DNA from 2 places in the Arthrobacter sp. 'calajunan' genome. Region 1 is predicted to be linked to the other one. Evidence: riboswitches for the same ligand, from Rfam matches in the RefSeq annotation. Region 1 holds a riboswitch; the other holds the start of a gene.
What was found. Region 1 has a riboswitch for S-adenosylmethionine ahead of RF641_RS16390 (hypothetical protein). Riboswitches for the same ligand answer to the same signal wherever they lie in the genome.
Positions count from the first base shown of each region.

Region 2: another riboswitch for S-adenosylmethionine. It lies ahead of RF641_RS12430 (methionine ABC transporter ATP-binding protein); the one in region 1 lies ahead of RF641_RS16390 (hypothetical protein).

Region 1 covers NZ_JBKZDY010000015.1:7,924-12,545, forward strand. Annotated here, with positions in the region: gene RF641_RS16375 (hypothetical protein) at 1-161, opposite strand, end outside; gene RF641_RS16380 (helix-turn-helix domain-containing protein) at 310-873, opposite strand; gene RF641_RS16385 (DinB family protein) at 1,075-1,674, shown strand; SAM riboswitch class IV at 1,749-1,862, shown strand; gene RF641_RS16390 (hypothetical protein) at 1,878-2,144, shown strand; gene RF641_RS16395 (VIT1/CCC1 transporter family protein) at 2,200-3,303, shown strand; gene RF641_RS16400 (LOG family protein) at 3,373-4,551, opposite strand.
Region 2 covers NZ_JBKZDY010000007.1:114,893-119,514, reverse strand. Annotated here, with positions in the region: gene RF641_RS12440 (MetQ/NlpA family ABC transporter substrate-binding protein) at 1-740, opposite strand, end outside; gene RF641_RS12435 (methionine ABC transporter permease) at 776-1,486, opposite strand; gene RF641_RS12430 (methionine ABC transporter ATP-binding protein) at 1,508-2,305, opposite strand; SAM riboswitch class I at 2,393-2,484, opposite strand; gene RF641_RS12425 (heme oxygenase (biliverdin-producing)) at 2,898-3,566, shown strand; gene RF641_RS12420 (SDR family oxidoreductase) at 3,661-4,524, shown strand.

The sequences.
Region 1 (4,622 bases):
GCGAGAATGGCGGCGCCGAGGAAAAAGAAGTTGCGCTGGGTCCGCAGCCACGCAAGGGTCGATCCGACCAGGATGCCGACCAGGGCCGAAGCCCACCAGCTGATGGAGCGCAATTCGTGCGGTTTGGACTCCGCGCTTCCGGTGGATTTACCAGTCGCCATTGCACTCCTTCCTGTCTTCACTAGCCTGCCTGCGTCGGCGGGCACTATTCCAAGAATACGCGGTGCAGTGGTCAGCCGTGAACGCGGCGCCTCTTCGCGGCAGGCTCTGTCCGGGGAGTCACACCACACCGGGAGCCACTGCACAGACTCAGAGAATCAGGGTCCAGAGCACCACGGCAGGTTCATCGCCGGGGTTTTCCCAGCTGTGCGGTTCCCGCCCCGGAAAGGTCATGGTGTCCCCCGCAGCGAGCTCGACCACCCGTTCGGGCAGCACCAGCGTGAACACCCCGGAGGCCACGTGCAGCACTTCGAGCTCGCAATCCACCGAATACAGTTCGTTCTCCCCCTTGCCCCGGGGTTCCACTTCGGCGCGAATGACCTGGACGCGCTTTTCGCCGCGCGGGGTGACCAGCTTCTCGGTGATGCCCGAGCCTCCCAGCGAGATGCGCGGCGCATCCCCCAGTCGCACCAAAGTCGTGTCCGGTACTTCGAACAGGGTCCCGACCTCGATCCCCAGCACCTCGCAGAGCTTGAGCAGCGTGGAGACCGACGGACTGGTCAAGTCGCGTTCGACGCGGGAAAGAAACCCCTTGGTCAACCCGGAAAGCTCGGCGACCTGGTCGATCGTCATGTGCTGCTGCTGGCGGACGCCGCGCAGCCGTGCTCCGATGTTGATTGACGAGCCTGAGGGTTCGACGGGCAGAGCTTTCATCCGTGGGGCACCTGGACCTGTTCACTCGAAGGATAGGCAGCGACCGCGGGAGTGTACTTCTGCCGGCCGCTCTGCGTCCCCAGTTTACCAATACGCAACTTCCGGCCAACCGGAACGGGAGAATATGACACCTTGGCTTCGGTGGCTTCCCATTTCCTGAAGCTGGTTCCCCGAACCGTGGCCTGCATCTACACTCGGTCCATGGACGACACCCCGAACAGCACCGTGGCCAGGCTGCGCGAATACCTGAACGACGCGCGGCAGGCAGTCATCTTCAAAAGCCGGCAGCTCGGCGAGGAGCTGGCCCGCCAACCCATGACCCCCACCGGCACGCACGTGCTGGGCGTCGTGCACCACCTGGCGATCACCGAGTACGGCTACTTCGGTGCGTGCCTCAATCGGCCGGTCAACGACTCCTACGTCCAGCAGCTGCTGGACATCGACGACCCGCAGGCGGATTTCATTCCGCCAGCCGATGCCAGCGCGCAGCAGGTCATCGAGCTCTACCAGCGGGCCATCGCCTTCGCCGAGGCCGGGTTCGACCAGCTGGAGCTCGCCTCCCCGGCCGAAGTCCCCTGGTGGGTCCGCCACCGGCACACCACCCTGGAACATCTCATGGTGCACATGATCGCAGAGACCTCGCGCCATGCAGGCCATCTGGACATCGTCCGCGAGCTGCTGGACGGGCAGGTCGGGCTGCGCGCGGAAGCGCCGAACCTGCCGGACTACACGCCCCGGCAATGGCAGGAGCAGCGCGACCGGCTGCAGCAGACCGCGCAGTCCAAGCGAGGCTCCGACTAGGGCTTCGCGCGGAGTTCATATTACGGAATGAAACTTCACGACTTAATATTGCGGCGGTAGCATCGACACTGTTGCTTCACGAGACGCGGCGCCAAGCTCCGACTGGCCGCGCACCAACCCCAGGTTCATGGGTGGTTCGGATGAAGAAGCGGTCCGGGCATCGACCGATGCGCGGGCAAGAGCTCAGCGAGAGTTGTCGTGTCATGGCATTTTCCGTCCTCCCCATCATCGATCTGCAGACCGGACAGGTGCAGTTCACCGTGCAGGACCGCTGGTACACCCGCTACATTTCAGACCCGGCGCACCTTGAGCGGCTGATCACCCGTTCCTCCCGGCGCCCGGTCTTCGATCCCGCGGCCGGCGAGCTGGTGGTGTTCGTGGCGTCCGCCGGGCAGCCCGATGGGCGCAGCCTTGCTTTTAGGCTTGCCAAATTCCCCGGCACCATCTCGCTGGCTAAACTGAGAGGCTGAACAGAATCCCGGGTTTCGTTGAGAAATCCCAAGCCGTAGGAGAGTCATCCTCGTGATGTCACACAGCCCCACGACTGAGCCCACCCCCGCCCAGATCCGCCGCTGGCGCAAGTACGTTGCGGACGAGGTCGCCGAAGGCGCCATCTACCGCGCGCTGGCCCAGAAGAAGACCGGACAGGAAAAGCAGATCCTGCTGGGACTGGCCGCGGCGGAAGAACGCCATGAGGAATACTGGCGCACCAAGCTCGGGGCGCATGCCCGCCCGGTGCGTCCCTCGCTGCGTCGCAGCTTCCTGCGTTTCCTCGCCCTGAGCTTCGGCTCGGTGTTCGTGCTCGCGCTGGCGCAGCGGGCCGAAAGCAGCACCCCCTACGCGACCGATGCCGACGCGTCGCCGCAGATGGCCGCCGACGAGCAGGTCCACGAGGAAGTCGTCCGCGCCCTGGCCACCGCGGGCCGCGCGCAGCTGTCGGGCAACTTCCGTGCCGCGGTCTTCGGCGCCAACGACGGCCTGGTCTCCAACCTGGCCCTGGTCATGGGCATCGGGGCGACCGGTGTTTCCTCCGGACTGGTGCTGTTCTCCGGCATCGCCGGCCTGCTGGCCGGCGCGCTGTCCATGGCCGCCGGCGAATACGTCTCCGTGCGTTCGCAGCGCGAGCTGCTCACGGCTTCGCGTCCCACTCAGGTGACGCTGACCGCCGCCCCTGACCTGGATTTGGACGCCAATGAACTGGTGCTCATCTACAAGGCCCGCGGCATGACCGACGAGGATGCCGAGCACCGCGCTGCAGAACGCATGGGCCTGTTCACCTGCGACTGCAACCCGTCCTTCTCGCTGAACCCGGAAGCCCGGGCCGAAGAGCTGGCGAACGAGCACGAGGAACTGGGCTCGGCCACCGGCGCCGCGGCGACCTCCTTCTGCCTGTTCGCCTCCGGAGCGGTCATCCCGATCCTTCCCTACATCTTCGGCATGTCAGGCCTGGCTGCGATCATCACCTCGGTGCTGCTGGTCGGCGCCGCGCTGATGATCACCGGCGGCATTGTCGGGCTGCTGTCCGGGGCCTCGCCGATGAAGCGCGGCCTGCGCCAGCTGGCCATCGGCTGGGGCGCCGCCGCAGTCACCTACTGCCTCGGCTTGCTGTTCGGCACCAACGTGGCCTGAGCCCCGCCGGCTCGATGAGCCATTCCCACGGCCGCCGCCTGCTTCACCAGGCGGCGGCCGTTGCCGTTCTCAGAATCTGGTGCGCCGGCGCAGCGACTGCATGCCGCCGATGAATTCCACCGCTTCGGCCACCGAATCGACCAGGGCGATCTTGTCCTCCATGATCTGCTCGGCGGCCAGCGCCTTGAGCAGCTGCCAAGCCGGCAGTGTGCGGGTCCAATGCTCGCGGCCGACCAACACCAGTGGCACCACCCTGGCCCCGGTGGCGTAGTAGTTCTCGCAGGCGTCCTGGAAGATTTCCTGCACCGTGCCGGCGGAACCGGGCAGCACCACGATCCCGCCGTTGGATTGCTCCAGCAGCAGCGCCTCGCGGGTCGCGTTGGCGAAGAACTTGGCGATGTGCGTGGCGAACAGGTTCGGCGGTTCGTGCCCGAAGAACCAGGTCGGAACCCCCAGCGAGGTGCGTTCCGAGGGAAAGCGGGCCTTCACGGCGAGCGCGGTGCGCGCCCAGCCGGTGCGCCGGTGGATCGCGTCCGGTTCCGCCGCCAGCATCTGCAGGGCCGTGGAGATCTCCTCCCGCCCGCGGTCGGCCAGCCAGGCACCGGCGTTCGCCGCTTCCATGGCTCCCGGTCCCCCGCCGGTGGCCACGGCGTATCCGGCGCGGGTCAGCCGCGCCCCGAGGTCCAGCGCCTGCGCGTACTGCTCGGTGCCTCGGCTCAGGGCGTGCCCGCCCATGACTCCGATGATCGGGGTGTCCTTGAAGGCGCCGTCGTAGACCTCGGAGATCAGCGCCTGCCCCACGTGGTGGTCGTGCAGCGTCGCTGCCATCGCCTGGTCGTCGCTCAGCAGCTGGCGCGGACCGTGCTGCTGCGAGTAGGTGTAGATCCGCGCGTCCGGCACATGCTCATAGGTCTGCGTGCTGATTCCCTCGTACAGTTCCTCGGGGGTGTACAGCCCGCGGTCGCTGGTGCGGAAGGGCAGCTGCTCCCCCGAGTCCATGCACAACCCGCCGGTGCCCTGGACCAGGGCGCGGCCGGCTTCACTGAACTGGCAGTCGATGAACAGCGCCTCGGCCAGGTCCAGCGCGGCGAGCACCGTATCGCGCCCGCGCAGATCCACCCGGTGCACCCGCCAGCTGCGGCCGCGGGAGCGCTGGAAACCCAGCGCTTCGGCCGCCAAGCGGTCGAATTCCGCCAGTGAGGTGATGTTGACGGCGCGCGCCGGAAGATACGGCCAGACTTGGGACATGGCTCCACGCTACGTGACAGTTAGGGATTATTCACAGTAGGGGGCTCTCAACTTTCACGACGGGCCAGAAC
Region 2 (4,622 bases), on a different contig from region 1:
GTGTCCATGAATCCCGGCTTGGCCGCAACGAGGTTGATATACGGAAGGGCTTCTTCTTCTTTTTCAAAGAGCAGCGCATCTTCAGGAGTCAGGCCAATTTCGGCTCCAAGGCGGGCAAACAAGAATCCGGCATCAACGTCTGGCAGGGTTTTCGACAGAGACTGCTGATCCACCTCGACGAAACTGAAATTCTTCGGATTCTCCAGAATGTCTTTCTGCGACAAATGGATGACGCTCTTTCCCTCGGTAACCTTCAAAAGCCCTGCTTTGTCCAAGAGGGCCAAGGCCCTGCCATTGTTTGCGGGGTCTACAGGCAACGCAATCTTTGCCCCGTCCGGCAGTTCAGATGCCGACTTGTATTTCGACGAATACACACCAGCCGGCGAACTGTATGTGTAGAACGCAGGTTCAACATCCACATTCTGATCCTTTTTGAACTGCTCAAGATAGGCTCCGTGCTGGAAGAAGTTCGCGTCGTATTCTCCGTTGGAAACCACATGGTTAGGCTGAACGATGTCGGTAACGTATGTGGCTTCCAACTTCCAACCCTGCTGTTCCAAAATCTTCTGAGCGATCTTGGTTGGTTCCTGCGAGGGAGCTGATTCCGTAACGATCATCTTGATCGTCTTATCGTCGGAGGATGCGGCGTTTCCACCGGATAGCCCGCAGGAGGTTAGTCCCATGACTGCCACTGCACTAGCTGCCAATGCCAGGAATGAACGACGAGTTGTTTTCTGCATGATTTGATCTCTATTCGAAGACTGAGGTTTGTTGGTTAGCGCTTGTCTGCGCGTCGCGAGAACGTGGTTCCCAAAAGTTGAACTGCATGAACCATGAGGATCATGAGAATGATCGCAATGAGCATGACTCCGGTTTCATATCTGTAATAGCCGTAGCGAATTGCAAAGTCCCCGATGCCACCGCCGCCTACAAGTCCGGCCATTGCTGAGTAAGAGATAAAGCTGACGGTCATGATCGTCATGGAAGACAGGAGAGCCGGTTTAGCTTCGACTAGGAGGACATCTCTGATGATTTGTCCTCGTGTTGCACCCATTGCCTGTGCTGCTTCGACAACGCCTGAACCGAGTTGAGTGATGTTCTGTTCGACGAACCGAGCAAAATAAGGGATAGCGTTGATGGTAAGTGGGACGATCACCGCTGCCGTGCCAACGGTTGTTCCTACAACGAATCTGGTGAATGGAATGATCGCGATAAGCAAGATCAGGAACGGGAACGACCTCAGAGTGTTCACGATCCCGTCGACTACTCGATGCAGTCGCGGCCGCGGACGCAATCCATTGGGTGACATGGAATATAGCCAGATGCCTAATGGAGTTCCTATCAGAACTGCAAGAGGGATCGAGACAAGGAGCATCGCTAGCGTTTGCGCAATAGCAGTCCAAATTTCGGGTGCCAGTTCAGCTACTCGCTCGATGGTGAAGCTTGATACCCCTTGAGTGGTCAGCAGTACATTTAGGTTGTTCATCAGTTTCTTCTCCCTTTCGATCTAGGCGAAGACCGATGTTGCAAGCTCATTGGTTTTGTTCCTGCGCTGCAGGCTAATTTCATCGCTAATCAAATAGCGGCCAATTGAAGTTTGTGGTTCAAAACCTGGTTCCTTCAGACTTCTCAGCTCAAATTCTTCAACTACTGAACCGTCTTCCATGACCGACACTTTGTCTGCAATTGCCTTAATGACGTTCATTTCGTGCGTGACGATAATTGTCGTGATCCCGAGATTGGCATTGATGTCGCTGAGGTATTGCAGCACCGAAGCGGTCGTTCGGGGATCAACCGCGCTAGTGGGCTCGTCGCAAAGCAGAATTTTCGGTTCCGTAACCAGCGCCCTTGCAATCGAAATCCGTTGTTTTTGGCCTCCAGATAGCTGGCCGGGATAGGCCGATGCTTTGTCGGACAGGTCCACAACACTGAGTGCTTCCAACGCTCGCTGGCGCCGTTCCCTTTTTGGGACGCCCTGGAACTTCAGATTAAGTTCAACATTCTGAACGGCTGTTCGGTTGTTCAGCAGATTGAAATGCTGGAAAATCATTCCGATCTGATGCCGCTGTGCGCGCAGTTCCTCTTCATTGAGTGACATCAGGTCGATACCTTCGACCAGCACCTTCCCTGATGTCGGTCTTTGCAAGAGGTTGATATTTCGCAGCAATGTGGATTTACCGGCCCCAGAGAACCCGATAATGCCATGGATACTGCCCTGTGCAATGTCAAGATTTACGTTCTTGACGGCGGTAAATTTGTTTTCCCCTTCGCCAAAGGTTGTCGTCACGTCTTGCAAGTGGATCATGTTCGCTCCTTACTTCGTCTTAAGGCGGAGCATTCTTCCCTGCTTTGCGATTGATTAACACGATCGTCAGCATCGAGAAGTAAAAGATCTCCATCGGTCCGGGCCTTAGCACCGCTTCCGCTGTCGGGTGGTTGCTGCGACGTCAACGAGCCAGGTCTCTCAGTCGCTCTGGATGGTGTGGTGTCCAATTTCTTGAACAATTTCAGTGTCGAACACGGAGTTGAATGTGACCAAGCGTGACGTAAGTAAAACGTCATGAAACCCAGCAACGGTTATCAACGCTCTTGAAACGAGTCATTTTGCACGTCACAAAGCGTCTTGTGACGATTCTTGTCGACAGCTCTGACAAATTCTTGACTCGGCACCAGGACGCAAGATCTGTTGCGGCTCCATGGGTGAAGGAGCTAGTGGGGCAAAATCGCGATATCAGCGACCACGGCCTGCCGCTTCCCAAGCCGATGCGTCCGCCGTCCGGTGAACACGGAAATCACCGTCTGCTGCGGAATGGAACAACCCTCGATTGGAACCGGAAATTAGGTTAGCCATAATAAGCAATTTCGCCATTCCAATCGCGCTAAGAAAGACGGGCAACATGACCGCCACCGACGCAACACAGTTTTCCGCCCGGCTTCGCAGCGTCACCCAGGAAGATCACCACGCCGCAGAATCCAGCGACTTCATCACCACGCTGATGGGCGGGGAACGCTCGGCACGCGACTACATGCTGCTTATTGCCCAGTACCACTACATCTACGGTGCGTTGGAAGAGGAAGTCCGGGTGCTTGCCGCGGATCCGGAACTTCGCCAAATCTTCGACGCGGCACTTGAACGCAGTGGGCAGATTGCAAAAGACCTGGATGTCCTGCTGCCGGCCCACGGGTTGAAGGAGATCCCCGCGGCGTTGCCGGCCACCGAGGCCTACGTTGCGGCAATCCGCGCCTCGGCGGCGGAACCGGCGCGCCTCGTCGCCCACCACTACCTGCGCTATCTGGGAGACCTGTCCGGCGGCCTAGCCATCGGAAAGCTCGTATCCCGCCACTATTCCATTCCCGATGAAGCATTGAACATGTGGAAGTTCGAGGCCATCGACAAGCCAAAAATCTACAAGGATTCCTACCGCGACAAACTCGATGTTTTCGGGGCGAACACCTCGCATGCCGAAGCGGTGCTGGACGAGGCGAAGCGCGGGTTCCAGTGGAACAAGTCGATCTTCGAGGACCTGCTGAAGGCAAGCGCCAGCGAGCTGAGCGCCGCATCCTAGGTTTTCGGAAGTTCTGCACTGACCTGCCACCGGCCGCGGGAATGCCTTCGGCCGGCACGTCGTTGGCAACGGTAACCGTCAACGGAGGAAACTCATGAAGATCGCAGTCGCCGGAGCTACCGGAAAACTCGGCACCCTCGTTATCGATGCGCTGTTATCCCGGGACGCCCCAGCGGGCAGCCTGGTCGCGCTCGGCAGGTCCCCGCAGAAACTCGCCGCCTTGGCAGCCAAGGGCGTGGAGACCCGCGTCGCCGACTACAACGCGGCGCACACGCTCGTCGCGGCCCTCGAAGGCGTCGACAGGCTGCTGCTGATTTCCGGCAGCGACGTGGGACACCGGATCCCGCAGCACGAGAACATCATCAATACCGCCCGTCGTGTTAACGTGTCGCTGATCGCCTACACATCCATCGCCAACGCGCGCACCGGCCAGCTGAAGCTGGCCGCCGAACACGTGGCCACCGAGGACCTGCTGGCAGGATCCGGGATCCCCTATGTCCTGCTGCGCAACGGCTGGTACACCGAGAACTACACGGACCAGCTCATGGGCTACCTCAACAGCGGGGTGATCCTCGGCGCGGCGGGCGAGGGAAAAATCAGCGCCGCCACCCGCGCGGACTTCGCCGAGGCTGCAGCGGCCGTCCTGCTGGATGAGCAGGTTGCCGGGGGAACCATCTACGAGCTCGGCGGAGACAAGTCCTTCACGCTCGGCCAGCTGGCCGGAGCGCTCGGCGCCGCCACCGGGCAAGAGGTCACCTACCGGGATCTGGACCCGCAGACCCTGGCCGGCATCTACGAACAGTCCGGAATTCCCAAGGTTTACGCCGAGATCCTGGTGGACACCGACGTGCGTATCCGCGACGGCGCCCTTGAGGTGCACGGCTCGGACCTCGCCCGGCTGATCGGCCGCGCACCCACCCCGCTGGGCAGGGCCATCAAGCAGGCCCTGAACAGATAGGCACGGCGCCTTCGGCCCCGGCGAGCGCACGCCGGCTGATTGCGGATATCCTTGGCCTGGATTGAACGAAATGCCCGATTCGCTCGTGTATCAGGCAT